DNA from 3 places in the Bradyrhizobium sp. USDA 3397 genome. Region 3 is predicted to be linked to each of the others. Evidence: predicted binding sites of a transcription regulator. Region 3 holds the regulator's gene; each other region holds the start of a gene.

Region 1 (9,974 bases), 6.2 Mb from region 3:
CCGAGCGAGCCGGCGGCATCCGCGGGGATCGCGCCGAGTGCGTGGCAGGTATAGGAGATGCCGGCGTTCGCCGCCTCGCTCTTGAATACCGCGAGCGCCGCCTCGGCCCGCTCCACGGCGCGCTCGCGCTCCAGCTCGAACACGGCCGCCACCGCCGCGCCGCCTTCCATGACGTAAGCTGTACTGGTGGCGACATAGCCGACCGCGACCGCGTCGAGATGCGCGTTGAGCTTCGCCGCGAGCGAGACCGAGCCCTCGATCGCGGGACGCATGGGACGTTCGGTGGGAATGTGGACGAGAATGTCTTTGTACATGGCGCGCCTCCGCTGAGCATCATCCGATGGTCGCAGTTTCTCCCTGCGCGAAGGCGACGCGTTGAGCTGTATCAAACGTCCGGATTGCCTGCTGCGCCCGCTCATCCATTCTTTGCCGAGATTTAATCGGACGGACGGGACGTCGTAAGGTGGCAGCGACCATGTTGAGGGCAAGGCGACACCTGCTCAACATGGACATTTCGACATGAACGATCGCGTCAATTCCGACATCAACACTTCTCGCAAGATCTTGCGGCCGCGGCGGCTCGCGCTGCTCGGCACCGTGGCCGCGCTGGGCGTGGCCGCCCTGGCCGTTGCGCCAGGCGCCACGCCGTACGGCATCAACTCCTTGATTGCGCCGGCTCAGGCGGCCGAAGCTGCCGCGACGCCGCCCGGCTTCGGCGATCTCGTCAGCAGGGTCAAACCCGCTGTGATCTCGGTGCGGGTCAAAATCGATCAGGACAACGACAAGAGCGCGATGCTGCAGCAGAACCGGATGGATTCGGACGAGGACACGCCGTTCGACCAGTTCTCGCGACAGTTCGGTTTCCGCTTTCCGGGCGGCGCGAACGGCATGCCACGCCAGCGCCACCAGATGATCACGGGCGAAGGCTCCGGCTTTTTCATCTCCGCCGACGGCTATGCCGTGACCAACAATCACGTCGTCGATCGCGCCGAGTCCGTGCAGGTGACGATGGACGACGGCACGACCTACACCGCGAAAGTGGTCGGCACCGATCCGAAGACCGATCTCGCGCTGATCAAGGTCGACGGCAAGAAGGACTTTCCGTTCGTCAAGTTCTCCGACCAGAAGCCGCGCATCGGCGACTGGGTGGTCGCGGTCGGCAATCCCTTCGGTCTTGGCGGCACCGTGACCGCCGGCATCGTCTCGGCCAGCGGCCGCGACATCGGCAACGGTCCCTATGACGACTTCATCCAGATCGACGCGCCGATCAACAAGGGTAATTCCGGCGGCCCGGCCTTCGACATGAACGGCAACGTGATCGGCGTGAACACTGCGATCTTCTCGCCCTCGGGCGGCTCGGTCGGCATCGGCTTCGATATCCCGGCTTCGACCGCCAAGCTCGTCGTCGCGCAATTGAAGGACAAGGGCGCGGTCACCCGGGGCTGGCTCGGCGTGCAGGTGCAGCCGGTGACGTCGGATATTGCCGACAGCCTCGGGCTCAAGGAGGCGCGCGGCGCGATCGTCGACAATCCGCAGGATGGCAGCCCGGCGGCGAAGGCCGGCATCCAGGCGGGCGATGTCATCACCGCCGTCAACGGCACCACGATCAAGGACTCCCGCGACCTCGCCCGCACCATCGCCGGCTTGGCGCCGGGCACGTCCGTGAAGCTCGATGTCTTCCGCAAGGGCGACAGCAAGACGATGACCCTGGTGCTCGGCGAACTGCCGAATGAGCGCCAGGCTAAAGGCAATGGCAATGCCGACGAGGGCAGGGGACAGTCGGGTGCCGGCACGCCGCGCCTCGGCCTCAGCCTGGCGCCCGCAGGTGACGTCCAGGGCGCAGGCCAGAACGGCGTCGTCGTCACCGAGGTTGATCCGCAAGGCCCGGCCGCGCAACGGGGCATCCGGACCGGCGACGTCATCCTCAATGTCGGCGGCAAGGCTGTCAGCAATGTCGGCGAGGTCCGCTCCGAGCTGGCGCAGGCCAAATCGTCGGGCAAGCGCAGCGTGCTGCTTCAGGTCAGAAGCGCGGAGGCCACCCGCTTCGTTGCGGTGCCACTCGCATAGCGCGAACTCGACCCTCACAAATCCAGGAAGGCGGCCTTCGGGCCGCCTTTTGCACACACGTCACGTCCGCACCAGGCCGGTCACATTCTCGTTAACGGCAGGGATGATGACCTGGTGCGTCCGAAAAAGCCGTGTTCGCTGATCACACTCGCAAGACGCCTCAGTGCTCTGCGGCAACGCCGCCGCCGACCGGGTTGCAAGCGTGGAACTTCGAGCCTCCCGGCGCTTTGTGGAACTCGCCGGTGGTTCACAAGTGATCGGTGCCATCATGGATCGACTGAAGCTCTCGCTCAGGAGTGCGCTGCTCGTGGTGCCATTGGTGCTCTCGGGTGAAAACGCGCTCGGGCGCGACGACGGCCGCTACGCGAATTCTCCTCTGAAGCCATGGTTCGACAGTTTGCGCAGCCATCTCGGTCCGTGCTGCTCGGATGCCGACGGTTTCGCCCTCGCCGATCTCGACTGGGAGTCGCACAACGGGCGCTACCGTGTCCGCATCGACGGGCAGTGGATCGACGTGCCGGACGAGGCCGTCATCACCGAGCCGAACCGCGCCGGCCGCACCATGGTGTGGCCGGTCAAGACTGCGTTCGGGATTTCGATCCGCTGCTTTATGCCGGGGAGCATGATCTGAGACCGGTCAGCGCGACCGCTTGGATGATTTGCGCTTCGATGATTTCTTGTTGGATGATTTCTTGGACGACGTCCTCGACGATTTCTTGGACGTCGTCTTGGCGCTCTTGCGCTTTGAAGCCTTCTTCGGGACCTTCTTGCCCTTCTTGCGTGCCTTCGACAGTCCGATCGCGATGGCCTGCTTGCGGTTCTTGACGCGGCCGCCGCGCCCGCCACGGCCGCTCTTCGCGGTGCCCTTCTTGTAACGCCGCATCTCGGTGGCGACATCGCTGCCCGAGCTGCGTGAGTAGCGGCGCTTTTTTGCCTTGCGTGCCATGCATATTCTCCCTCGGCGGGGAGAACCATTCTGCACAGCCATGGTTCCGGGAGCGTGGAACGGCGCAGGCCTAAAGCGCGATGCGATGCTCTAGAAGGAGTTTGCCAGCTCGATCTCCGCTTCCAGCACCTGGATGCGCCGGGCGGCCTCGCTGAAGGACAGATCCCGCGCATATTGGCCGGGCTGGTAGGCCTCTTCGCTGAGCCGCTTCAGCTTGAGGCCCTGCGCCCGCGTCATCTGCTCGCCCAGGAAAAATCTGGCGTCGTATTTACCTTGAACCTGCATCTGGCGTCTCCGTCCTGAAATCGTGACTTGACTATATGTTCTTATTTTGTTCTAACAAGGCATGGACAACAGAATTAATGAAATTCGACGTAAAATCAGAGCCTTGAGGTTTGAGATGGCCGACGTCGAGGCGTCGGTGCGCGACCTCGTCGAGCGCGATCACGACTGCACGGAAAAGGCCCTGGCGCAGATGGACCTGCGCCGGAAGATCAATCTCTTGATCGCCGAATGGAAGGCGGCCGGCGGCAGCGACGTACTGCCGAACGTCCGCGACCGAGTGCGACTTCGTGCCGTGAAGACAGGCGGCAATTCCGCGCGCGCAGTCGAGCGCCGCTGAGATCCTTGGCGCCGGATACTGAAGGCCGAGTGCCGAGCCCAAAGATAGAAGACAAAGGGCTCCGCAATGCGGAGCCCTTCATGATTCCAGGGCGCGCCTATTTGGTGGTGGTCATGCCGCCCTTGTTGGTCATGGTGCCGCCCTGATCGGAGCCGGGACCGGCGCCGCCTTGGCCGGATGGATCAGCGCCCTTGGAGGACTTGGTGTTGGCGCCGGTGGTCTGTGCCGACGATTCATGCTTGGCCTTATGCGATTTGGCCTGGGCGGCAAACGGCGCGGCGGCAAGGCCCGTTGCCAATATTGCGGCGAGAGCGAGCTTGGTCGTCTTCATGCGGGGGAACTCCCTGAGTTAAATTGACGCAGGCAGCAAACCGCGCGTCGCGGCAGGAGTCCCGGCGAAGTATCTTCCGTGCGTCACGCACGCTTCAAGTTTGCTTGTCCTCGACCAGGATGAACACGGTGCCGGTGAGCGTCGCGCCGATCGCGAAGGTCGTCACCAAGGTGAGGGCGAAGACCATCGCGGCCTGGCTTCCGCCATTGTTCAGCAGGTTGGCGACGGCTGGATTGGACAGGACGAGCGTGAGGCTGAAAATGAGGCCAAGCGCTGCGCCCATCATTGCATGTGTCATCAGCTTGATAAGGCCGCTGGCAGAGATCAGCTCAGACGACTTTTTGGTGCGCAAGGGACGGCATCCCGAACTGCCACGCCAACGCGCATGTGATCGCCGGGTTCCGCTCCGCTGAAGGAATTGTTACCGCCCGTTTCATCCGGCGTTCATGCCGGGCTTGCCAAGATGGGCGCCAGCAAAACGGGAACATCGATATGGGTAAGGTGGTCTTTCTTTACCGCTCGCTAGCCTATCGCAACGCAGCCGCGGACATCCTGCGCAAGGCGCGCAAGCTCCCGATTGGCGCGGAGCGGAGCGCAGCTCGCCGCTACGCGAGGGCGCTGCGCGATCTCGCCCGAACGGAAGCCTGGCTCGAAGGGCGCGTCGCGCGCGAACCGCGCACGGCGGAGCGCATGAGCAGCGCAGCGTCAGGTTAACCGGATGCGCGTTGCAATTCGGCGGCGCCGGCGGTGTCGAACTTGCTTGGTGCAGCCGCCGCGGTCTTGCGTGTCAACGGCACCTCAAGACGGCACAGCAGGCCCTCGGCGCGCCAATCGAACTGCGCCTGTCCGCCAAGCTGGGACTCGATGCTCGCAAGCAGGCTTCGCGTGCCGAAGCCGCGCGATTTCGGGGTCTTGACCAGGGGACCGCCAGATTCCTCCCAGCTCAGCGTGAGCAGCTCCTCGTCGACCTGCCAATCGATCGCGAGCCGCCCCGATCGGGTGGATAGCGCGCCGTACTTGGCCGAGTTGGTGAAGAGCTCGTGCAGCGCGAGCGCGAGCGTCTGGGCCGTCGCCGGCAGCAACTGAACTTCGGGCCCTGCCAATTTGATCTGGTCACCCAGCGAATAGGGCGCAAGCTCCTCGTCGATCAGCCTGGAGAGCTCGGCGCCCTGCCAGCTCGACAGCGACAGGATGGTGTGCACGCGCGCCAGCGCATTGATGCGCCCCTCGACGGCGTTGACATAGGCCTTGACCTCGTCGGCCCGGGTGAGGCGCACGATCGATTGCGCCAGCGCCAGCGCGTTCTTCGCGCGATGATCGACTTCCCGCGCCAGCAGGTTCTGCCGCTCCTCGGCGCGCTTGCGCTCGGTGATGTCGACGGTCACGCCGCTGACGCGCACCACGCGCCCGCTCTCGTCCGTGGTTGCGGCCGCCGTGCCGACGCACCAGCGCACCTCGCCGTCGGGCCGCAGGATGCGGAACTCCGTCTCGTACGCGCGCGTACCCTTGTTGAACTCGGCGATCGCCTTGCGCAACTGATCGACGTCATCGGGATGCAGCAGGCCCTGAACGCTGGCCGGAGTGACCTCGAAATCCTCGGGGCTGACGCCGAAGATGCGGTATTGCCCCTCGTCCCACATCCAATCGCCGCTGATCCAGTCCCAGTCCCATGACCCCATCTTGCCGGCCGCGATCGCCATGCTGCGCCGCTGCTCGCTCTCGCGCAGCTTCGCCGTGGACGCCTCCAGTTCCGCGGTGCGGGCGCGGACGCGATCCTCGAGCTCGTGGTTCAGCCGTTCGAGCTCGCGCGTCTTGCGGTAGAGCTCGGCAAACACCTTGATCTTGGCGCGAAGCACCTCCGGCACGACCGGCACTGGCACGTAATCGACCGCGCCCATCTCGTAGCCGCGCAGCCGGTCGATGTCGCTGACCTGGATGGCCGAAATGAAGATCATGGCGGTCTTCTGAAAGCGCGGATGCTCGCGGATCATCGCGGCGAGCTCGAAGCCGTCGAGCTCGGGCATGCAGACGTCGACCAGGATCACCGCGATCTCGGTCTTGAGCAGCACCTCCAGCGCCTCGCGGCCCGAGGAGGCGATCACGAGGTTCTCGCCGAGATCCTTCAGGATCACCTCATAGGCGAGCAGCTTGGCCGGCTGATCGTCGACGAGCAGGATGTTGACCTTTTCCTGGTCCATGCGCGGGTCCAACTCAGCGATGCAGCCACATGCGGATCGCAAGCAGCAATTGGTCGGTGTTGACCGGCTTGGCGAGGTAGTCAGACGCGCCGGCTTCGAGGCACTTCTCGCGGTCGCCCTTCATCGCCTTGGCGGTCAACGCGATGATCGGCAGACGGGCGAAGGCCGGGTTCTCGCGGATCACGCCGATGGTCTGATAGCCATCCATCTGCGGCATCATGATGTCCATCAGCACGATCGCGATCTCCGGATTGGATTCGACCAGCGTCACCGCCTCACTGCCGGTCGTGGCCGTCAGCACCCTCATGCCGCGTCGTTCCAGCACGCTTGAGAGCGCGAAGATATTGCGGGCATCGTCGTCGACGAGCAGGGCGGTCTTGCCGATCAGGTCCTCGTCGGAACTGTTCAGCTTCTCCAGCATGCGCTGCTTCTCGATCGGCAGCTCCGTGATCACGCGGTGCAGGAACAACGCGGTCTCGTCGAGCAGGCGCTCGGGCGATTCCACGCCCTTGACCACGATGCTGCGTGCCATGGTGTGAAGCTCGGCATCCTCCTCGGCGGAAAGCTCGCGGCCGGTGAACACCACGACGGGGATGTTCGACAGCGCCTCGTCGTTGCGGATCTGATCGAGCACCTCGAAGCCGCTCATGTCGGGCAGCCTAAGGTCGAGCACCACGCAATCGCAGGGTTGCTCGCGCAACGTCGTGAGCGCGCCGGCCCCGGTATCCGTGGCCAGGATCTCGATGTCGTCGTGGTGCAGCAGCTCGCGGATCGAGAGCCGCTCGGCCTCGTTGTCCTCGACGATCAAGAGCCGCTTGCGCCGCGGCCGCGCATATTCCTTGATTTGCGTCAGCGCGGCCGAGACGCCCTCGGTCGTCGTCGGCTTGTTGACGAAGGAGAAGGCGCCGCGCGCCAGCGCATGCTGGCGGTCCTCGTCGAGCGTGATGATCTGGACCGGGATGTGGCGGGTGAGCGGATTGTGCTTGAGCTGGCTCAACACGGTCCAGCCCAGCATGTCGGGCAGGAACACGTCGAGGGAGACGGCCGTCGGCTGGTATTGCTTGGCGAGCTCGAGGGCCTCGGCGCCGCGCGCGGCGACCAGGACCTTGAAGCCCTTGTCGCGGGCCAGATCGACCAGCACGCGGGCATAATGCGGGTCGTCCTCGACGATCAGGAGAATGGTGTCGCCGGGCTCGAGGTTGAGGCGGTCGTCGGGCAGCTGCTCGATAACGCGCTGCTGGTCGGGCGCAGCAGGCTGCAGCGCCGGCGGCTGGCCGTATTGCTGTGACGCCGGCGCCCGCGGCGCGAGGGTCGGGCCGGAATATTTCAAGGGCAGATAGAGCGTGAAGGTCGAGCCCTTGCCCGGCGCGCTGCGCAGGTGGATCTCGCCGCCGAGCAGGCTGGCAAGCTCGCGGCTGATCGCAAGGCCGAGGCCGGTGCCGCCATATTTGCGGCTGGTGCCGGCATCGGCCTGCTGGAACGCCTCGAAGATCAGCTTCTGCTTCTCCAGGGGAATGCCGATGCCGGTGTCGGACACTTCGAAGGCGATCACGGCCGGCGCCGAGTTCAGCACCGGATGATCCGTCCCCCAGCCGCCGATTGCGCCGGCGACCTTCAGGCGCACTTCGCCGTCGGCGGTGAACTTGAAGGCGTTGGAGAGCAGATTCTTCAGAACCTGTTGCAGCCGCTTGGAGTCGGTCACGATGCTGCGCGGCAGGTTCGGATCGACGTCGATCTTGAACGACAGGTTGCGGTTGTCCGCCTCGTGCCGGAACGGCCGGCCGACGGTCTCGAGCAGGTTCGCGGTCAGGATTTCCTCGGCGTCGACCGTCACGGTGCCGGACTCGATCTTGGAGAGATCGAGAATGTCGCTGATGAGGTTGAGCAGGTCGGTGCCGGCACCATGGATGGTGCGGGCGAACTCGACCTGCTTGGCCGAGAGGTTGCCATCGGGGTTGTCGCTGAGCTGCTGTCCGAGGATCAGGATCGAGTTCAGCGGCGTACGCAGCTCGTGGCTCATATTGGCGAGGAACTCGGACTTGTACTTCGACGTCAGCGCGAGCTCGGTCGCCTTCTCCTCGAGCGCGCGGCGGGCCTGCTCGATCTCCTGGTTCTTGCGCTCGACCTCGACGTTGCGTTCGGCGAGCTGCTGCGCCTTCTGCTCGAGCTGGTCATTGGTCTGCTGCAATTCGCGTTGCTGGGTCTGCAGCTCGCCGGCGAGCTGCTGCGACTGCTTGAGCAGGCCTTCGGTCTGCATCGTGGCCTCGATCGAATTGAGCACGATGCCGATGGAGTCGGTGAGCTGCTCCAGGAACGTCATCTGCGACGTCGTGAAGGAGATGAGCGAGGCGAGCTCGATCACGGCCTTGACTTGGCCCTCGAACAGCACCGGCAGCACGACGAGGTTTTTCGGCGCGACGCGGAACAGCGCCGAGTTGATCGGCACCACGTCCGACGGAATGTCGGAGACGACGCGCGGCCGCTTGTCGAAGGCGCATTGGCCGATCAGGCCTTCGCCGAACTGCAGCACCGGCTGATAGGGGTAGACGCCGTCGCTGGCGTAGGAGGCGAGCAGCAGGAGCTGCGGATCGTTCTCGTTTTCGACCTGGTAGATCACGCCGGTATGGGCGTTCACCAGCGGCGACAATTCGGTGAGCAGCAGGCGGCCGACGGTGGTGAGGTCGCGCTGGCCCTGGAGCATGTTGGTGAACTTGGCGAGGTTGGTCTTCAGCCAGTCCTGCTCGGTGTTCAGCTCCGTCGTGAGACGGAGGTTGGTGATCATCGTGTTGATGTTGTCCTTCAGCTCCGCCACTTCGCCGCGGGCGTCGACCTGGATCGACCGCGTCAGGTCGCCCTTGGTCACCGCAGTTGCGACTTCCGCGATCGCGCGCACCTGCGAGGTCAGGTTGGCCGCGAGCAGGTTGACGTTGCCGGTGAGATCCTTCCAGGTGCCGGCAGCGCCGGGCACGTTGGCCTGACCGCCGAGCCGGCCTTCGACGCCGACCTCGCGCGCCACCGAGGTCACCTGGTCGGCGAAGGTCGCGAGCGTCTCGGTCATGTTGTTGATGGTGTCGGCGAGCGCCGCGACTTCGCCCTTCGATTTCACCGTGAGGTTCTGCTTCAGATCGCCGTTGGCGACCGCGGTCACCACCTTGACGATGCCGCGCACCTGCTCGGTCAGGTTCGCCGCCATGAAGTTGACGGTGTCGGTGAGGTCCTTCCACGTGCCGGCGACGCCGGGCACTTGGGCCTGGCCGCCCAGCTTTCCTTCCGTGCCCACCTCGCGTGCGACGCGCGTCACTTCGCCGGCGAATGCGTTGAGCTGGTCCACCATGGTGTTGATGGTGTTCTTCAGCTCCAGGATTTCGCCCTTCACATCCACAGTGATCTTGCGCGAGAGGTCGCCGCGCGCGACCGCCGTGGTGACTTCGGCGATGTTGCGGACCTGGGTGGTGAGGTTCGCAGCCAAGAGGTTGACGTTGTCCGTGAGATCCTTCCAGGTGCCGCCGACGCCGGGCACCACGGCCTGACCGCCGAGCCGTCCCTCGGTGCCGACCTCGCGCGCCACGCGCGTGACTTCGGCGGCGAAGGAGCGGAGCTGCTCGACCATGGTGTTCAGCGTGTCCTTCAGGAGAAGGATCTCGCCGCGTACGTCCACCGTGATCTTCTTCGACAGGTCGCCGCCGGCGATGGCGGTTGCGACCTCGGCGATGTTGCGGACCTGCGCTGTCAGGTTGGAGGCCATGAAGTTGACGTTGTCGGTGAGGTCCTTCCAGGTGCCGGCGACGCCGGGCACCTCGGCCTGGCCGC
Region 2 (9,974 bases), 110 kb from region 3:
GCCGCTCTCCACTCCGAATGCCACTGAATTTCAAAAGGGCGAATCCGCTGCCCGCGTTCCTCTGCGCCCGCTAGGGCGACCCTATACGCTTGCGGGCACCGATCAGCCTGCCACCCCCGGGGTTATCCCCATATATAGCATCCCCTTCCGTTTTGTTCCAGATTTGTTCTTCATCGCAATAGGACAGCCATTCTGGCCCATTGCCAAAATAATGAGCAGCGCTCCGATGGAACCTTCTTGGGTTCCCCTGAACGAGAAAAACCGCTTAACATTCATTAAGTTGTTCCATTCACTTGAGTGGCGAGTGTGGCATTCCGGAGACGGACTCTGCCCCATTCTTAGGCTACATTCGCGTTGGAATTGATTCATATGGGCGTCGCGCCTGATCAGCCGCTTCGGGGAGTTTCAAGAAGCGGACGAAACTGGGGAGACTGTAATGAACAAGGTTCTGTTTGGTGCAATCGGTGCAATGGCGTTGGGGCTGTCGGGGCCGGCAAGTGCAGCGGATCTTGCTGCGCGTCCCTACACAAAGGCTCCGGCCCCTGTCGCTACCGTTTACGACTGGAGCGGCTTCTACATCGGTATCAACGGCGGCGGCGGCACGAGCCGTAAGTGCTGGGATTTCGTCGACACCACGGGCCTCGTCACCGGCGCCGCCGGCACCCTCGTCGGTGAAGGATGTCACAACGCGACCGGAGGCACGGTCGGTGGCCAGGTCGGCTACCGCTGGCAGTCCGCTAATTGGGTGTTCGGCGTCGAAGGCCAGGGCAACTGGGCCGACTTCTCCGGCGACAATGTCAGCCTCGTCTTCCCGGGCTCCGCGCTCGTCACCGGCAGCCGCAACCGGTCTCAGATCGATGCCTTCGGCCTGATCACCGGCCAGGTCGGCTATGCCTGGAACAATATCCTGGTCTACGTCAAGGGCGGCGCCGCCGTCGTCAGCGACGAGTTCGACGTCTACGCGGCGCCAGGCACGCCCGGTGCGGGCACCCTGCTCGCCTCGGCCGATCACACCCGCTGGGGCGGCACCGTCGGCGCGGGCGTCGAGTTCGGATTCGCACCGAACTGGACGCTCGGATTCGAGTACAACCACCTCTTCCTGGGCCACCAGACCCGGGACTTCACGACGCCAGGCGGTGCCTTCTTCGGATCCGATCGCATATATCAGGACGTCGACATGGGTTTGGTCCGGCTGAATTATCGCTTCGGCGGCCCGCTGGTCGCGAGGTACTGATTCCCTCTGATTTCGTGAGCGATGGAAGGGCCGGCCCCAGCGCCGGCCCTTCTTTTTTGCGCACGACGGCTGGACGTCAATAAGTCAGCAACCATCACCTTTTCGGCTGTTGTGGCTTTTCGGAGACACAACTTGCGGCTTTGGTGGTGTAAAGACGGCGCCAGTTGGGCCGTTGAGTCCGCTGCCCTTCCGTGAGGGAAGGCAACAACAGAAACTGGGACTGGGATTAAGTTGAAAATGAAAAAGGTTTTGTTGGCTTCGGCCTGTTTGTTCGCTCTCGCGGCCCCCGCTTCGGCTGCTGATCTGGCAGCCCGCCCCTACACCAAGGCGCCCGCGCCTGTGGCCTCGGTCTACAACTGGACCGGCTTCTATCTCGGTATCGTCGGCGGCGGCGCCTGGGAAAACAGCTCCGATGATCCGCGCATGCAGGGCGGTTTCGTCGGCGGCACCGTTGGCTACAACTGGCAGACCTCCAACGTCGTGTTCGGCATCGAAGCTGATGGCGCGTGGGCTGACGTAAACGCCTCAGCGACCGGTCTTGTTGATTTTGGTGGCGCCCTCGTTCCCACGACGGTCAGTTCGCGTATCGACGCGCTCGGCACCGTGCGTGGTCGCATCGGCTGGCTCGCTTCCCCGAGCGTCCTGCTGTACGCCACGGGTGGTTACGCCTGGATCAACAACAAGATCAGCGTCAGCGCGCCCCCTGTTCTGAGCCTCTCGGAGAGCCAGTTCCATTCGGGCTGGACGGTCGGCGCGGGCGTCGAGGCGATGTTTGCTCCGAACTGGTCGGTCAAGGGCGAGTACCTCTATCGCAGCCTGGGCGGCGAGACCTACTTCTCGGGCGTCTTCCCGGTCAACACCGGCACTCTCGACCTCCACACCGTGCAGGTCGGCGTGAACTACCACTTCGGCGGCCCGGTCGTCGCCAAGTACTGAGCTTCGTCTCTGACGCATCATCGTCACGAAAGGCCGGCCTCGCGCCGGCCTTTTTGTTTGTTGCGGCCGCCCGTTCGCTCGCGTTTTCGAAGGGGTGTGGCCGCTGGGTGACACAACCTTTGGCTTAAATGGTGTAAAAGCAATGACGTTGCTTGAGTCATAAGGTCCGCTGCTCTTCCGCTCTCCGGAAGACCGGAATGAGAAATGGAAGTGGGGAATGGATATGAAGAAGCTTTTGCTGGCTTCGGCCAGCTTGTTCGCACTCAGCGCGTTGTCACCGGCCTCGGCGGCCGATTTGGCGGCCCGCCCCTACACCAAGGCTCCGGTGGCGCCGATCGCGGTGTACAACTGGAGCGGCTTCTACCTCGGCGCCAACGCCGGCGGTGGCTGGAGCCGCAACTGTTGGGATCTCACCAGTGTCGGCCCCGTCGTGGTCGCTCCGGCGGTGGCCGAAGGTTGTCACAATGCGACCGGCGCACTCGTCGGCGGCCAGATCGGTTATCGCTGGCAGTCCGCCAACTGGGTGTTCGGTCTCGAAGCCCAGGGCGACTGGGCTGACCTGAAGGGTTCGAACATCAGCTCGCCTGCCGCGCTCGCGCCGCTGGTGAACGAGACCAGGATCGACGCCATCGGCCTCTTCACTGGCCAGGTCGGTTATGCCTGGAACAACGTGCTTTGGTACGTGAAGGGCGGCGCTGCCGTCACTCACAACAAGTACACTGGCAGTTTTGGCGGCGTTACGCTCGACACCGCGAACGAAACGCGCTGGGGCGGTACGGTCGGCACCGGCATAGAATTCGGCTTCGCCCCGAACTGGTCGGTCGCTGTCGAATACAACCACCTGTTCATGGGCAGGCACAACGAGACCTTCACCTTCCTCGGCGTGACCACTCGCACCGACAGCATCAAGCAGGACGTGGACATGGCTACCGTTCGCCTCAACTACACCTTCGGTGGCCCGGTCGTCGCGAAGTACTGATCAAGACCGACGTCACATCGTCACGAAAGGCCGGCCTCGCGCCGGCCTTTCTTTTTTGGCCGGGTTGCTCCGGGAGCGGTTCCGCGCGTTCCTGCTGCCAGATCCCGCCAGCACGCCAACAATCCGTTGACGATTCGCAAGTCCCACTGGAAATCCGCCGCCGTTCTTCCTACGTTCGCTGCCATACCCATCGGCGCCGATCCCGGTTCCGGGCGCAGCGCGCCTTTTTTGTTGGCGCGATCGCGCACCTTTGGGCTTCCTTGAGGGCAACTCGGATGGATGAAGTGATCAAGGCGAAGCGCCAACAACAGAACGCGGGCTCGAGCCTGCGCGCAATTACGATCCGCGGCGCGCGCGAGCACAACCTCAAGAATATCGACGTCGAGATTCCCCGCGACAAGCTGGTGGTGTTCACCGGGCTATCCGGCTCCGGCAAATCCTCGCTCGCCTTCGACACGATCTATGCCGAGGGCCAGCGCCGCTACGTCGAATCGCTGTCGGCCTATGCCCGCCAGTTTCTGGAGATGATGCAGAAGCCCGACGTCGACCAGATCGACGGCCTGTCGCCGGCAATCTCGATCGAGCAGAAGACGACGTCGAAGAACCCGCGCTCCACCGTCGGCACCGTCACCGAGATCTACGACTACATGCGCCTCTTGTGGGCCCGCGTCGGCGTGCCCTATTCGCCGGCCACGGGCCTGCCGATCGAGAGCCAGACCGTCTCCCAGATGGTCGACCGCGTGCTGGCGCTGCCCGAGGGCACCCGCCTCTATCTGCTCGCCCCCGTCGTGCGCGGCCGCAAGGGCGAGTACAGGAAGGAGCTCGCCGAATGGCTCAAGAAGGGCTTTCAGCGCGTCAAGATCGACGGCACCTTCCATGAGCTGGCGGAAGCCCCTAGCCTCGACAAGAAATTCCCGCACGACATCGACGTGGTGGTCGATCGCATCGTGGTGCGCGCCGATATCGGCCAGCGCCTCGCCGAGAGCTTTGAGACCGCGCTGAAGCTCGCCGAAGGCCTTGCCGTCGTCGAGTTCGCCGATGCGCCCGCGGCTTCTGCGCCTGCGGAGGAAAAGAAGAAGACCGCGAAAATCCACGACAAGAGCGGGCCCGAGCGCATCCTGTTCTCGGAAAAGTTCGCCTGCCCGGTCTCCGGCTTCACCATCCCCGAGATCGAGCCGCGCCTGTTCTCCTTCAACAATCCCTATGGCGCCTGCCCCGCCTGCGGCGGCCTCGGCGTCGAGCAGCATGTCGACGAAGACCTCGTCATCCCCGAGAAGGATCTGACGCTGCGCAAGGGCGCGATCGCGCCCTGGGCCAAATCGTCGTCGCCCTATTACGTGCAGACGCTGACCGCGCTCGGCAAGCACTACAAGTTCACGCTCGACACCAAGTGGAAGGATCTGCCGAAGAAGACGCAAAACGCGCTCCTCTACGGCTCGGGCGAGGACGAGATCAAGTTCTCCTACGAGGACGGGGTGCGCTCCTACGACACCAAGAAGCCGTTCGAGGGCGTCATCACCAACATCAACCGCCGCTACCGCGAGACCGAGAGCGAGTGGGCGCGCGAGGAGCTGGCGAAATATTTCCACGACGTCCCCTGCGAGGGCTGCAAGGGCTTTCGGCTCAAGCCCGAGGCGCTCTGCGTCAAGGTCGGCGGCAAGCATATCGGCGAAATCTCGGAGCTGTCCGTGAAGGGCGCCGGCGCGTGGTTCGAGACCGTGCCGGAGGCGCTGAACGCGCAGCAGAACGAGATCGCGGGCCGCATCCTGAAGGAGATCCGCGAGCGCCTCACCTTCCTGCTCGACGTCGGCCTCAATTATCTGACGCTGTCCCGCTCCTCCGGCACGCTGTCCGGCGGCGAGAGCCAGCGCATCCGCCTCGCCTCGCAGATCGGCTCGGGGCTCACAGGCGTGCTCTACGTGCTGGACGAGCCTTCGATCGGCCTGCACCAGCGCGACAACGCCCGCCTGCTCGATACGCTGAAGCGGCTGCGCGACCTCGGCAACACCGTGGTCGTGGTCGAGCATGACGAGGACGCCATCCGCCTTGCGGACTACGTGCTCGACATCGGCCCCGGCGCCGGCATGCATGGCGGCAACATCGTCGCCGAAGGCACGCCCGCCGAGATCATGCGCAACCCGAAATCGCTGACCGGCAAGTACCTGACCGGCGAGCTCGAGGTCGAGGTGCCGGAGCGGCGTCCGCCGAACCATCGCCGTACCATCAAGGTGGTGAACGCGCGAGGCAATAACCTCAAGAACGTCACGGCGGAAATTCCGCTCGGCCTGTTCACCTGCGTCACCGGCGTCTCCGGCGGCGGCAAGTCGACGCTGCTGATCGATACGCTCTACCGCGCCATTGCCCGCAAGCTCAACAACGCCAGCGAAGGCGCGGCGCCGCACGACCGCATCGAGGGCCTCGAGCACGTCGACAAGATCATCGACATCGACCAGTCGCCGATCGGCCGCACCCCGCGTTCGAATCCGGCGACCTATACCGGCGCGTTCACGCCGATCCGTGAATGGTTCGCCGGCCTGCCGGAAGCGAAAGCACGGGGCTACGAGCCCGGCCGCTTCTCCTTCAACGTCAAGGGCGGCCGCTGCGAGGCCTGCCAGGGCGACGGCGTCATCAAGATCGAGATGCACTTCCTGCCCGACGTCTACGTCACCTGCGACGTCTGCAAGGGCAAGCGCTACAACCGCGAGACGCTGGAGGTGCTGTTCAAGGGCAAGAGCATCGCCGACGTGCTCGACATGACCGTCGAGGAAGCCGCCGAGTTCTTCAAGGCGGTGCCGCGCGTGCGCGAGACTTTTCAGACATTGCACCGCGTCGGCCTCGACTACATCCATGTCGGCCAGCAAGCGACGACGCTCTCGGGCGGCGAAGCCCAGCGCGTCAAGCTCGCCAAGGAATTGTCAAAGCGCGCCACCGGCCGCACGCTCTACATCCTGGACGAGCCCACCACCGGCCTGCACTTCCACGACGTCAAGAAGCTGCTGGAGGTGCTGCACGAGCTGGTCGCGCAGGGCAACACGGTCGTCGTCATCGAGCACAATCTCGAAGTCATCAAGACCGCCGACTGGGTCATCGACTTGGGGCCCGAAGGCGGCGACGGCGGCGGCGAGATCGTCGCCTGGGGCCCGCCGGAGGACATCGCCAAGGCGCCGCGGAGCTATACGGGGAAGTTCCTGGCTCCCGTGCTGGAGAAGGCGCGGAAGCCGAAGCGGAGGCGAACCGCGAGCGAGGCGGCGGAGTAGATTGCGCTGCATCGAAGCCACAGGGCTGTAGCGCGGATTAGCGGAGCGTAATCCGCCACTATTCGATCGGGAAAGAACCGACATGTCCGCTGGACTCGTCCAAACCTACCGCGCCTTCGCCCACAACAACGCTTGGGCGAACCATCGCCTGCTCGCCGCCTGCGCTGCGCTATCCCAGTCTGAATTCGAAGCCCACCGCACCGGCTTCTTTCCAAGCCTGCAGCGTACGCTGAACCACATCTACATCATCGACTTCTTCTACATCGATGCGCTTGAAGGGGGCTGGCTCGGACCGGCAGCCTGGAAGAACGAGGTGCCGTACCCCTCGTTAGCCGAGCTCAAAGCTGCCCAAGCCGCAATGGACAACCGCCTGATTGCGATCTGCGATGCGCTGACAACTAAACGGCTCGACGCCTTCGTCCGGATCAACCGCGACACGACCGTGCAGACCGAACGCTGCGACCGACTGCTCATGCATCTCTTCCAACATCAAATTCATCATCGCGGACAGGCGCATGCCATGCTGTGCGAAACGGATGTCGCGCCCCCGCAGCTCGACGAATTCTTCGCGGAAGGCGAAGCGCCGCTGCGAGCCGCCGAATTCGCCGAACTAGGCTGGACCGAGGAGACTGTTTGGAAATCCAGGACGTAAGCTAGGCCAGGAACTCCGGCGGCACATGGTCGGTCAGCCACACACCGTTCTCTGCGCGAAAAAAATTGAATCCCTTGGCATGCATGCTGCCGGCATCGACCTTGAAGATGTGCGGCTTGCCGTGGCGCTGACCGACACGCTGCGCCGTTGCCTCGTCGGAGGACAGGTGCACCTGCTGGCGCGCCTGCGGCTTCAGGCCCTCGGACAGGATCGCCTCGACAAACCGTGTCGCCGTGCCATGATACAGGATCGACGGCGGCTCCTGCGGCGCCAAGCCAAGTTCAACCGAGACGGAATGTCCTTGCGCGGCGCGAATGCGATCAGTTTCAGGGGATAGCGAGAAACGCTTCTTGTCGCTCTCTGCGACGACACGCAGCAGATCGTCGCGGCCAAACTTTGTGCCGGCGGCATTTCCCTTGGCGATCAGGTCGTCGATGCTGGCCCACCCGTGCGAATCCAGTACCAACCCGATCGTTTCCGGCTGGTGGCGCAGGATGAGGCTCAGAAACTTGCTGAGCTGGGTGTCATTGATCGGCATGGTTACCCTTCCAGTCCCGCATCACTACACTCAAGTGGTTGGCAAGGCCAGATGATCGATCTGGAGGGAGCAATGGCCAGTCGAACCTATACGCTATTTCGGAACGCGATCCTTGCCGAGCAACAGGTGACTTGCGTCTACGAGGGCCGCCGTCGCGAGCTCTGTCCGCATATCATCGGCACCAACAAGTCCGGCGAGGAAGCCGTGCTGGCCTGGTAGTTTGCAGGCGAAAGCAGCGGACCGCTGCCGCAATGGCGGTGCCTAAAGCTGGCCAATGTCAGTGGTGCCCGGGCGCGGGATGGCCGCTGGCATGAAGGCGGCTCGCATCGAACAATTCAGACTTGCGTCAGCAACATCGATCTCGACATCAACGTTGACGTCCGCGGGCTGCGGTCTCGCTAGCTTCCGACGAATTCAATCACCGCCTCGCCCCGTGCGACGGCTTCGGCAATTTGAGGCATGGCGGCTAGAAACTGGCGGATCAGCGCGCGATTATCGATGTTGCCCACGCGCACCCATAGCACGATCGGTCACCCCGTCGATCGCATTTGCCATCCCGAACTCGGCCACATGAACCGCGTCGTATCCGGCGCGACGCATGGCTTCCGCGAGTGCCGAAGGAAGCTGAGCATCGATCAAGTATGGCAAGCTATTTGGCCGCTATGATCGGGTGGTCGACCTGACGGGCGGCGTAGGCGAGCACCGCGTCGATGTCGGCCTCTTCCAAATATGGATAATCCTCGAGAATACTCTCGCGCGACTGTCCCGCGGACAGCAATCCCAGAATGTCGGCGACCGTAATGCGCAGATCGCGAATACAGGGGCGTCCATGCATACGCTGCGGATCGACCGTAATCCTTGCCAGTAGCTCCGACATCTGTCACCTCTGGATCTCAATATAGCATTTCCAATCACATCTGTCAGCGCGTCGCCGGCTGGACACGACGTGCCAGCCCCCGGTGCTTCCGTCTCCTCATGCCCTACGCCCTCGCCATCTTCGATCTCGACGGCACGCTCGCCGACAGCTTTCCCTGGTTCCTGCGCACCATCAACGATGTCGCTGATCGCTTCAATTTTCGTCGCGTCGCGGATGGGGAGATTGAAGAGCTGAGGCACGCCTCGAGCCGCGAGATCCTCGCCCGACTCGAGGTGCCTTTGTGGAAGCTGCCGGCAATCGCGCGGCATGCGCGGCGGCTGAAGGCGGAGGCTGCAGCTGAGATTCCGCTGTTTGCCGGCGTCGAGGCGATGCTGCGGACGCTGGCCGAGAACGGCGTGCAGCTGGCGCTGGTGACGTCCGACAGCGAGGCCAATGCGCGCGAGAAGCTTGGCGAGGCTGCAGCGTTGTTCGAGCAGTTCGACTGCTCTGCCTCGCTGTTCGGCAAGGCCGCGAAATTCCGCCGGGTCATCCGGCGCGCGGGCGTTGAGCCCGACAAGGTCATTTCGATCGGCGACGAGGTCCGCGACATCGAGGCGGCACGGGCCGTTGGAATTGCCTGCGGCGCGGTATGCTGGGGCTATGCGGCGCCGGCGGCGTTGCGGGCGTTCGGGCCGGATCATGTGTTCGAGCGGATGGATGAGATTGCATCGACGCTAGCTCGGACTCGTAGGGTGGGTTAGCCGCGCATTCGCGGCGTAACCCACCACTTCTGTCTCCGCTGAAACCAAAGAGGTGGGTTACGCCTTCCGACTGCGCTCCGCGCAGCCGCAAGGCTAACCCACCCTACACACCCCCTACTCCGCCCTGCGCAAGAACGCGCCGAACGCACGCGGGCCGTCGCCGGTCTTGATCTCGCCAATGACCTTGAGCTCGGCCGCGTCGATGATACTTAGCGTGTTGCTTTCCCAGCAGGCGACGATGACGCGCTTGCCGTCGGCAGTTGCCGCAATGCCTTCGGGATAGTCGCCGACATTGATGCGCTTGACCGGCTTGAGGCTCGCCAGGTCGAACACGCTGACGGTGCCGCCATATTGGTCGCTGACGAAGCCCCGGCCTTGCGTCAGCGCCACCGCATAGGGGCGCATCCCCGCCGGCACGCGGCCGATCTCGCGGGCCTTCGCGATATCGATCACGGAGACGTCGTCGGAGCCGACATTGGCGGTGTAGGCGCGCTTGCCCTCGACATCGATGGTGACGCCGAACGGGCGGGTGCCGACCTTGATCACGGCCTTGCGTTGGCGCGTCGCCGTGTCCACCACCGAGACGCTGTCGTCGTCGCGGTCCGCCGAGAGCAGCAGCTTGCCGTCGGGCGTCACCGCAAGACCCGACGGCGAGGCGCCGACCGCGATGCTGGCGACAACGCTGCGCGAGGCCGTATCGATCACCCGCACCGCGGCCGCGTACCAATCGGCGACATAGACCGTCTTGCCATCGGGCGCCA
Region 3 (9,974 bases):
GGAGGACAACAATGAATGAAGCGCCCCGCATCCGGCCGGAACGGAACGTCGAGCTCGGCGCCAGCGACGAGCCGTTCCAGAACCTGCACGAGTTCATCCGGAAGGCGCGCGCCAACCTCAACCAGAATGCCTGGGACTACATCGTCGGCGCCGCCGAGACCGAGACCACGATGCGGCGCAATCGCATGGCGCTCGACGAGATCGCCTTCCGCCCGCGCGTGCTGCGCGACGTGCGCAGGATCGATGGCAGCGTCGAGCAGTTCGGCCGCAAGCTGCGTCTGCCGGTGGTGCTGGCTCCCGTCGGCGCACTCGAGATCTTCGATCCGGATGGCGCGGCGAGCGTCGCGCGCGCTGCAGGCAGGTTCGGCGCCGCGCACATGCTGAGCTCGGTGTCCGAGCCCGGCCTCGAGACGACCGCCGAGGCTGCCCCCGATGCACTGCGTCTCTATCAGCTCTATGTCCGCGGCGACGATGCTTTCGTCGCCGATGTCGTCAGCCGGGCCGAGAAGAACGCCTATGCCGCCTTCTGCCTGACCGTCGACACCGCCCATTACAGCCGTCGTGAACGTGACATCGCCAAGCGCTACGTTCGCGAGAGCCGCCTGCGCGCCACCGGCGGCGATTTCCAGAAGGGCCTGGAGTGGCGGACCGTGAAGATGATCAAGGATACGTTCAAAATTCCGCTGATCCTCAAGGGTATCGCCACGGCCGAGGATGCGCAGATCGCGCTCGATCACGGCGTCGAGTGGATCTACGTCTCCAACCATGGCGGACGCCAGCTCGACCACGGCCGCGGCGCCATGCACGTGCTGCCGGAGATCGTCGACGCCGTGAAGGGCCGCGCCAGGATCATGGTCGACGGCGGCTTTTGCCGCGGCACCGACATCGTCAAGGCGATCGCGGCGGGCGCCGACCTCGTCGGCATCGGCCGGCTGCAATGCTGGGCGCTGGCGGCAGCCGGCGAAGCCGGCGTCGCACGGATGCTGGAGCTGCTCGAAGACGAGGTGCTGCGCTGCCTCGGCCTCCTGGGCGCCACCTCATTCGCCGAGATCGATAAATCCTGCCTGCATCCGGCGACCGCCACCAACGCGCCCAGCGTGTTCAGCGCGTTCCCGCTGTTCGATCACGAGCCCTATCGTTACTGACGCGCCATACTGAAGTGAAGGACGCAATGACATCGCTCTCTCCCGGCAGCGCGGATGCGCTGCTGTTCGACCTCGGGCGCGTTGTGCTCGACATCGACTTCTCCAAGGCGATCGCCTGCTGGGCGGGACATGCCGGCTGCCAGCCCGAGGCCATCATCGCGCGCTATGTGCGCGACGAGGCCTACCGGTTGCACGAGATGGGCAAGATCAGCGATGCGGACTATTTCGCCTCGCTGCGGTCCTCGCTCGGGATCGGCATCTCGGATGCGCAATTCCTGGAAGGCTGGAACGCGATCTTCGCCGGCGAGATGCCTGATATCGCCGAGCTGCTGCCGCGGGCGGCGAAGCAGATGCCGCTCTATGCCTTCTCCAACACCAATCGGCCGCACGTCGACTATTTCTCGAAGGAATATGCCGGTCTGCTCGGCCATTTCCGCGAGCTGTATCTGTCCTCCAGCATCGGCCTGCGCAAACCGGATGCCGAGGCCTTCGACCATGTCGTGGCGGCGATCGGCGTGCCGGCCGAGCGCATCGTGTTCTTCGACGACCTCGCCGAGAACATCGAGGGAGCGCGGGCGCGGGGGTTGACCGCCGTGCATGTCACCTCGCCGCGCGATGTCGGGAACGCATTGAAAGCACTGGGGATCTGAGCCGCGGGAAAGCCCGGAGCGCGCTCACTTGCCGGAACAAAAACTGCTGAAATTGTGGAACCTGATCACTTTGTGCATTTTTATACAGAGTTCCGGGAACGGAATACCACCTTTCGGACTCATGAGTCCGTTGGGACTTCTACATTGGACTGATCGACGTGCTGGGCAAGACCTATCTCACCAAGCAAGCCTCTCTCCTGCTCGAATTCGCTAGAACCACCTCGGATTCTGACCTCTCCGCCAAGCTGATCAGCAAGGCCGCCGACCTGAAATCCCAGGCCGATCCGCTGCCCGACAAAGATCAGGGTCCCAAGGCGCCCGACGTCGCGGATTTCAGTCCAGGCGATCCGACGGAGCGTTGACCGATGCTGGCCGTGGCGCTCGTCATTCTCGTCCTTGCCATGGCAATCCTCGTTCCGGTCTGTCTCGCCTTCCGCATCATGCCGCGGCGGAGTTGAGCCGACCTCCTCCACCCCGCGATCACGCAGGATAAATCATCCCGCGTGCTGCTTTGCCTCACGCCTGCACTCGGCTAGAACTCTCGCCGCCCATTGACTGATGTGCTCAGCAGGAGTTCGCCCGTGGCCCTGATGCCGGTTTCTGACGCGCTTGCCGCGGTGTTGGCCGGCGTCGAGCCGCTGGCTGAACAGATGGTTTGCCTCGACGAGGCCTACCATCGTGTGCTCGCCCGCGATGTCGCGGCACGGCGCACGCAGCCGCCGGAGGCAATGTCGGCGATGGACGGCTATGCCGTGCGCACGGCGGACGCGGCATACGATTCGAGGTTGACCGTCGTCGGTGAGGTCGCGGCGGGCCGGCCGTTCGCGGGAAGCGTCGGCCCCGGCGAAGCCGTGCGGATCTTCACCGGCGGCGTCGTTCCCGACGGCGCCGATGCCGTCGTGATCCAGGAGGACACGGCTGCCGACGGCAAACATGTCACGATCAAGGAAGCCGCCATTTTCGGCCGGCACATCCGCCCTGCAGGCGTCGACTTCCGCGAAGGAGACGTGCTGCTGCGCAAGGGAATCCGTCTCACCGAGCGCGATCTCGCCCTTGCCGCCGGAATGAATCATCCGCATCTCGCCGTCATCCGCCGCCCGAGGGTTGCCGTTCTCGCCACCGGCGACGAGCTCGTGATGCCAGGCACCACGCCTGGTCGTGGCCAGATCGTCTATTCCAACGGCTATGCCCTGCATGCGCTCGCCCGCAGCGAGGGCGCCGAGACCATCGACCTCGGAATTGCCGCCGATACGCTGGAGGCGACGTCCGCCGGCATCCGCAGCGCGCGCGAGAGCGGCGCCGACATCCTGATCACGACCGGCGGTGCGTCGGTCGGCGACCACGACCTGGTCCAGCAGGCGCTCAAGGGCGAAGGCATCGCGATGGCGTTCTGGAAGATCGCGATTCGGCCCGGCAAGCCGATGATGCACGGTCGACTAGGCGCGATGCGCGTGATCGGCCTGCCCGGCAATCCCGTGTCGTCCTACGTGTGCGCCTTCCTGTTCATGGTGCCCTTGATTCGCGCCCTGTCGGGCCGTTCAGCGATTCATCATCAGCGCGAGCGCGCCGTGCTGGGCCGCGATCTCGCCGCCAACGACCAGCGCGAGGATTATCTGCGTGCGCGACTGGAGGTGCGCGACGACGGCACGCGCGTCGCCCTTCCCGTCAGCCATCAGGACTCCTCCCTGCTTGCGAATCTCGCTGCGGCACAGGTACTTCTCGTGCGTGCACCGTTCGCGCCGAAGGCCGAGGCAGGGACGCCTTGCGAGGTGCTCCGGCTGCCCGTCTGAGCCGCCCAGCCACACGCATTCCGCGAGTTTGGCCGCGTTCACCATAAATTAAGCAGTTGCGGAACACATATCGAACATATAGTGTCCGTTCATGATTTGTTTCGAGGATGTAGCGGCTTATTGCCGACTTCATCGTCTCGGAATCGAACGACATCAACCGGGGGACTTTGGTCGAGATGTTGACGCGCAAACAATACGAGCTTCTGCGGTTCATCAGCGAGCGTCTGAAGGAAAGCGGCGTGCCGCCGTCCTTCGACGAGATGAAGGATGCGCTCGACCTGCGCTCGAAGTCAGGCATCCATCGCCTGATCACTGCGCTCGAGGAGCGCGGCTTCATTCGCCGCCTGCCCAACCGTGCCCGTGCCATCGAGGTGATCAAGCTGCCCGAGCTCCAGGCCGCCGCCGGCAATCGCCGCGGCTTCACCCCGAGCGTCATCGAGGGCAATCTCGGCAAGGTGCGCGCGAGCTCCAGCCCGCCCGCGGACGAGGGCGAGCGCCCGGTCGCGGTGCCCGTGATGGGCCGCATCGCCGCCGGCACGCCGATCGAGGCACTGCAGACCCGCAGCCACACCATCAGCGTGCCGCCGGACATGCTCGGCTCGGGCGAGCACTACGCGCTCGAAGTGCGCGGCGATTCGATGGTCGAGGCCGGCATCCTCGACGGCGACATGGCGCTGATCCAGCGCAACGAGACCGCAAATACCGGCGACATCGTGGTGGCATTGATCGACGACGAGGAGGCCACGCTCAAGCGCTTCCGCCGCCGCGGCGCCTCGATCGCGCTCGAGCCCGCCAATGCCGCCTACGAGGTCCGCATTCTTCCGCCGAACCGCGTGAAGATCCAGGGCAAGTTGATCGGGCTTTACCGGAAGTACTGATACCGGAAGTCTCAAGCGCCGCGCGCGCTTCGATCGGCATCGGCGATCCAGGATCGGAGCGGATACTTGTCCGCTCCGGCTGGACGGTTTCTCTGGTTCTGCGCCGGCTGTCCGGTCCATCTTCCCGCGCGACATTCGCCCGCGCAGGCGCGCAGCCATTTCTGCTTCGCCGGTAGAGTTGTGCCGGCAGTGCTGATAGCTCCGGCCGAATGCAAGGACGCGAGGTTTGTTCCTATCGAATCCGGGAAAGATAATGTGATCGCGTGCTGCGAACGCGAGCCGCAGATTTGCCCATAACCGAGCAGAGCGTTGTATGCTTCCACTCTGATAGAGGCCTGCGCCTCGAAAGAGACGCGGGTCGCTATCCCAGCATGAGGAGCACCCGATGTGTGACTACAGCTTGCATGCCGTCGCGACGCGCCCCGCCGTAGTCGGCGAGACGATCGTCACGACAACCTTCCGCGGCACCTCGACGCGCGGCTTCGCTTCTGAAGCCGATCCCTCCGTCGCGGTCTGTCTGCTGCCGGGAACGGAGCTCGCTTTCGCCGACGACGTCCGCTACGACAACCGCTGGATCTGGACGCGCACCGTGAACTCTCGCGTCGGCAAGTTCGGCAAGATCGACCCGCACATTCCCGATCGCCATCATGACGCGATCGAATTTCCCGACGGCAAATATGTGCTGGTGACGCAGCTCGTCGAAGGCCAGCGCGCGACCGTGCTGCAATTGCCGGTGACGCAGCCGGCCCCCGAGCGCGAGCACAAGCCGCAGACCGTCGCCGACACGCGGCCCACGATCACGCGCCTGCCGATCGGCTGACGCCCTTCGGCCGAAAGGCCGAGCCCGGGATTGAAATTGCCGTCGCCGGCCGAGGCCGGCGAGCCCGGTGGGTTTTTGTTTCAGGACATTCGATCGGCGAGCCCGCCGCCGCGCCTCGTCGCCGCATGAAGTTTGGGCCGTCCTGCCTGAATTTTGAACGTTCGCTCCGCAGCCAAATGACCGATGCTGCAGTGGCTTGAGGCGGCGGACAGGCTCGATGAAGACCTTCATTCGCGTCGTTGAACTCTGGGTACCCGACCGGACGCGCATGCGGCTGGAATTCGGCGGCGGCCTCTACGACGAAGGGCTGTCCGCGTTCAAGGCCGTCAGCGAAGAGCTGCACTTCGGATATGACGAGGGACTTCCAGGCAAGGCCTGGGCCTGTGGCCACCCCGTCATCCTCACGAAATTCGCCAACTCCTATTTCAAGCGGACCGATCAGGCCGCTGCGGCCGGCCTCACCTGCGGCGTGGCGGTGCCGGTGTTCGCGGGCGAATTCCTGCAAGCCGTGCTGGTGCTGTTCTGCGGCGACGACGAGGCGCACGTCGGCGCGATCGAACTCTGGCACAACGATCCTGATCTCTCGCATGAGATGGGGCTCGTCGATGGCTATTACGGCACCGCGGACATGTTCGAATTCAACTCCCGCCACACCAGATTTCCGCGCGGCTTCGGCCTGCCCGGACGCACCTGGAAGGCGGGCCTGCCACTGATCATCAAGGACTTGCACGACGCCAAGAGCTTCTTGCGCTGGGAGGACGCCGCCAAGGTCGGGATCAATCTCGGCGTCGGCGTGCCCTACGGAACCGGTACCGACCAGACCTGGGTTCTGACATTCCTGTCCGCGCAGGCAACGCCGATTGCACGACGCTTCGAGATCTGGGTCCCGAACGAGGACCGTTCGGCGCTGGTCTTTCGCGCCGGCGATTGCAGCGCACAGACCGACCTCGCCGCACGCTATGCGGCGCAGTCCATCGCCAGGGGCGAAGGCAGCATCGGCGGCGCCTGGGCCGCCGGCATGCCCGCGCTCAACGACGATCTCACCCGTGACGGCTCGATAGCCGGCTCCGAAGCCTGCGCAGCCGGGCTGAGCCGAATGGTGGCCCTGCCGGTCATCGGCAACGGAAGGCTTGACGCCGTGCTGGCCTGGTATTTGTGATCCGCGTCAATCGTCGGCCTGCAAGTCGGCCTCCGATGGCGTTGCGTCCCGGCTGCGGGGCACGGCCGCCTTCGGCACCAGGCTGCCGTCGAAATCCCCCTCGCCGGCGCCGGCAGGCAGCCAGGGACGGCTTGCCCCTCTCGCTCTCACCGCCTGCACCGAAAAACCCTCTCCGCTTCGCGTCAGAGCCAGTGCGCCCTGACCGGCAAGACGCGCCCGATCGACCACCATCGCCGCGCAATCGGACGGCGCGGGCCGCGCCGTCACCACCAGCGCGGCGCGGCTGCAATCATCGGCCAGCGCGTCGATGCGCGTCGCCAACGCGATCAGTCGTCCGTCCGCGAGCGGCGCCACGCAGCCGGACTCGTCACACGACACCCCGCTCGCCATCGAGGCGTTACCGGCATCGCGCGGATCGGCATCGGCAGCCAACCACTCCTTCAGCAGGAAGCTGTCCTTGCTGGCGCGGATCACCTGCAAGCGCCCATCCCCGCCCCGGACCGCGACGCTCGCGCCGTCCCCGGCAATCAGGATATCCGGCTGCCGTACCGACAGTCCCCAGAGGATCGCTGCCAGCAGCACCAGGGCGCCGGACCAGCGCAAGGGCGTGCGCAACAGGCCCATCACGATGAGCCCGAGGCTCGCCGCGATCAGCGGCGCGATCCCGAAGGCGGGAATGCGGCCGACGGCGCCCGGCAGGGCCGCCACCCAGCGCGCGACCAGGACCATCCACTCGATGCCGATCCCCATCAACCACCAGAACACGCCGTCGAGCCCGAAGGGCGCCGCGAGCAGCCCCAACAGCCCGGCCGGCATCACCAGCGCCGAGACCACCGGCATGGCGCCGAGATTGGCGAGCACGCCGTATGGCGTCACGCGATGGAAGTGGAAGGCGGCGTATGGCGTGGTCGCGAGCCCCGCGATCAGCGAGGCCAGGAACAGCATCGCGATCTCGCGGCCGCCCCACAACGCGATCCGCGCCGTTGCGGAATGATCGGGCGAGGCGAGCAGGTTCGGCATGCCGATCTGCACCAGCGCCACCAGCCCGAGCGTTGCCGCAAACGACATCTGGAAGCTCGGATGCACCAACGCCTCCGGCGCGACCGCGAGCACGATCAGCGCCGCCACCGCCAGCGTGCGGAAGGTGATGGCGCGGCGGTCGACCATCACGGCGATCAGCACCACCGCCGTCATGAAGAAAGATCTTTGCGTCGCGACCTCCGCGCCCGACAGCAGAAGGTAAAACGCGGCCGCGACCAGCGCCGCCGCCGCCGACCACTTCTTGATGGCAAAGCCGGCCGCCAGCCCCGGGATCAAGGCCAGCAGCGCGCGCACCGCGAAGAAGACGACGCCGGCGACGACCGCCATGTGATAGCCGGAGATCGACAGCACATGGCCGAGTCCCGAGACGAACATGGCATCGTTCACGGGCGCGGTGATCGCATCGCGCCGCCCCGTGAGCAGCGCCGTCGCAATCGCGCGGTTGTCGCCTTCGAGCGTTGCGCGGATGCGCGCATCGATCGCGTCGCGCAGGCCCTGCATGAAGGCGGCATAGCGCAGCCGCAGGCCGCCGCCATCCGGCGGCGAGGACGCCGTGATCGCGCCCATCACGAAGCCGGAGGCGCCGATGCCCTGGAAGAACATGTCGCGCGAGAAATCGTAGCTGCCGGGGCGCACCGGTGAGATCGGCGGCATCAGCCGCGCCTTCAATTGCACGAAGCTGCCGACCTCCGGCGCCGTGCCCTTGCGCACCGAGAGGCGGACGCGCTCGAGCTTGACGTCGCTGCGCTGCGCCTCTATCGCGCTGACGCGCAGCACGAAGCGATCGGTGCGCTCGCGGATGTCGCGCGCTTCCACGAAGCCCGACAGCGACACCGAATAGAGCGGTTTTGCCAAAACGGTGTGCGCGATACGCGCGGTCTTCCAGGTCGCCACGGCAAAACCAGCCGCGACCGCCGCGAGCATGATAGCAGGCGCAAACAGCCGACTTCGCCGCAGCAGCAACGCGCCGAGCATCAGCGCGATGGCTGTGGCGGCAACCACCCACAGCACCGGCTCATGATCGGCGGCGAAATAAAGCGCGATGCCGCCGCCGAAGGCGACCGGCACCCACGGCAACAACCGGCCAGGCCCGGCCTCGGCCCGCGCCCATTGGCGCAGCGTGTCGACGATCGCCGGCCAGATGCCGAGGCCCGCTGGCGCCAAGCCGCCGGCCGGGGCGGCGCGGCCGACCGGCCACGTCCCGGCAACTCCCTGGGACCGTCCTGGCCGGCCCGGCTCCGCCATTCCCCTGCACCTTACGATACGCGACGGCTGCAGAGGCTACCGGACCGTGCGGCTGCGCGAATAGCGGTACAGATCAGGAACAGGCGTGGACCGGCTTACTTTTCCTCTTTCATCGTCACGGCGACGTCCGCCTTGGCAGACAGCCTCACCTTGTGTCCTTCGACATCGGCAACAACGCCCTTGTCGATGAAATGATGGTGCCCTTTGGAGTCACCTCAACCCTCGGAGAGAACTCCGGTTCGTATCCTTCCGTCATTCCGGGGCGCGCCACTTGGCGCGAGCCCGGAATCCATAACCACGAACTGGGGTTATGGATTCCGGGCCTGGCCCTTCGGGCCATCCCGGAATGACAAACTGGTGAAGAGAGTCCTGCTCAGATCAGCGGCGCCTGCGACGAGGCGTGGTGATTGACGATCTTCCAGTCGCCGTCCTCGCGGATGATGACCCAGCTCATCTTGACGACGAGATCATCCCGCTCGCCCGCGAGATCGAACGTGATGGTCGCGGCCATGTTGATCAGATCAGGGCCGGCCTGCGCGGCGTGCACGTCGGAGAAGGTCGCGCTCGGCCTCCCCCAGCGCGGCAGGCCGTTGAAATAGTCGGCGACGCCATCTCGGCCGTGATAGAGCTTCGGGTTCGAACCGAAGAAGAACGCGTTCCTCGCATAGAGCGACGACAGCGCGGCTGCATCGAGCGTCGCGAAGCCGGCGCACCATTTCGCGATGATGGCGGAAACGATGGCGTCGGCTTCGCTGCTCATGTCCTGCTCAGCCCTTCTCAACCCTTGGCGACTTCCTTCGCGAACGTGTCGCGCAGGCCGATGGTGCGCGAGAACACCGGCTTGCCGGGCGTCGAGTCCTTGTCGCGCACGAAATAGCCCTGACGCTCGAACTGCATCGGCTCGGTCGAATTGCTCTCCGCAACGGATGCCTCGACCCGCGCATCGGCGAGGATCTCCAGCGAGTTCGGGTTGAGATCGGCCGCGAAGTTTGAGGCATCCGGGCTCGGATTAGCGAACAGCTGGTTGTAGATGCGGATCTCCGCCGGCTTGGAGGCCGCTGCCGGCAGCCAGTGCATGGTCGCCTTGACCTTGCGGCCGTCCGGCGCATTGCCGCCCTTGGTCGCAGGATCATAGGTGCAGCGCAGCTCCACCACCTCACCCTTGTCGTTCTTAATCACGCCGGTGCACTTGACGAAATAGGCATAGCGCAGCCGCACCTCGTTGCCAGGCGACAGGCGGAAGAAC

What was found. The regulator LexA, encoded in region 3, represses DNA repair genes until DNA is damaged. The targets are predictions, from matches to a motif close to TGTTCNNNNTGTGTTCNG.
Region 1: the regulator LexA is predicted to act here: its motif matches at 3,335-3,352, upstream of ACVWYQ_RS34755 (DUF3072 domain-containing protein).
Region 2: the regulator LexA is predicted to act here: its motif matches at 3,311-3,328, upstream of uvrA (excinuclease ABC subunit UvrA).

The regions. Positions count from the first base shown of each region.
Region 1 covers NZ_JBSSDS010000001.1:7,479,851-7,489,824, forward strand. The annotation lists gene ACVWYQ_RS34735 (universal stress protein) at 1-314, opposite strand, end outside; gene ACVWYQ_RS34740 (Do family serine endopeptidase) at 520-2,067, shown strand; gene ACVWYQ_RS34745 (hypothetical protein) at 2,336-2,698, shown strand; gene ACVWYQ_RS34750 (DUF6496 domain-containing protein) at 2,705-3,013, opposite strand; gene ACVWYQ_RS34755 (DUF3072 domain-containing protein) at 3,104-3,298, opposite strand; gene ACVWYQ_RS34760 (hypothetical protein) at 3,414-3,635, shown strand; gene ACVWYQ_RS34765 (hypothetical protein) at 3,733-3,966, opposite strand; gene ACVWYQ_RS34770 (hypothetical protein) at 4,061-4,318, opposite strand; gene ACVWYQ_RS34775 (hypothetical protein) at 4,459-4,680, shown strand; gene ACVWYQ_RS34780 (HWE histidine kinase domain-containing protein) at 4,677-6,164, opposite strand; gene ACVWYQ_RS34785 (HAMP domain-containing protein) at 6,178-9,974, opposite strand, start outside.
Region 2 covers NZ_JBSSDS010000001.1:1,139,822-1,149,795, forward strand. The annotation lists gene ACVWYQ_RS05345 (outer membrane protein) at 437-1,234, shown strand; gene ACVWYQ_RS05350 (outer membrane protein) at 1,472-2,170, shown strand; gene ACVWYQ_RS05355 (outer membrane protein) at 2,394-3,149, shown strand; gene uvrA (excinuclease ABC subunit UvrA) at 3,425-6,406, shown strand; gene ACVWYQ_RS05365 (DinB family protein) at 6,489-7,058, shown strand; gene ACVWYQ_RS05370 (RNA 2'-phosphotransferase) at 7,060-7,596, opposite strand; gene ACVWYQ_RS05375 (hypothetical protein) at 7,669-7,815, shown strand; gene ACVWYQ_RS05380 (DUF5615 family PIN-like protein) at 8,089-8,244, opposite strand; gene ACVWYQ_RS05385 (DUF433 domain-containing protein) at 8,246-8,473, opposite strand; gene ACVWYQ_RS05390 (HAD-IA family hydrolase) at 8,572-9,213, shown strand; gene ACVWYQ_RS05395 (YVTN family beta-propeller repeat protein) at 9,328-9,974, opposite strand, start outside.
Region 3 covers NZ_JBSSDS010000001.1:1,247,014-1,256,987, forward strand. The annotation lists gene ACVWYQ_RS05855 (alpha-hydroxy acid oxidase) at 12-1,145, shown strand; gene ACVWYQ_RS05860 (HAD family hydrolase) at 1,172-1,795, shown strand; gene ACVWYQ_RS05865 (hypothetical protein) at 1,954-2,157, shown strand; gene ACVWYQ_RS05870 (molybdopterin molybdotransferase MoeA) at 2,377-3,585, shown strand; gene lexA (transcriptional repressor LexA) at 3,762-4,463, shown strand; gene ACVWYQ_RS05880 (hypothetical protein) at 4,849-5,283, shown strand; gene ACVWYQ_RS05885 (GAF domain-containing protein) at 5,501-6,442, shown strand; gene ACVWYQ_RS05890 (ComEC/Rec2 family competence protein) at 6,449-8,728, opposite strand; partial or broken gene ACVWYQ_RS05895 (DUF2171 domain-containing protein) at 8,824-8,943, opposite strand; gene ACVWYQ_RS05900 (nuclear transport factor 2 family protein) at 9,102-9,488, opposite strand; gene ACVWYQ_RS05905 (glutamine--tRNA ligase/YqeY domain fusion protein) at 9,506-9,974, opposite strand, start outside.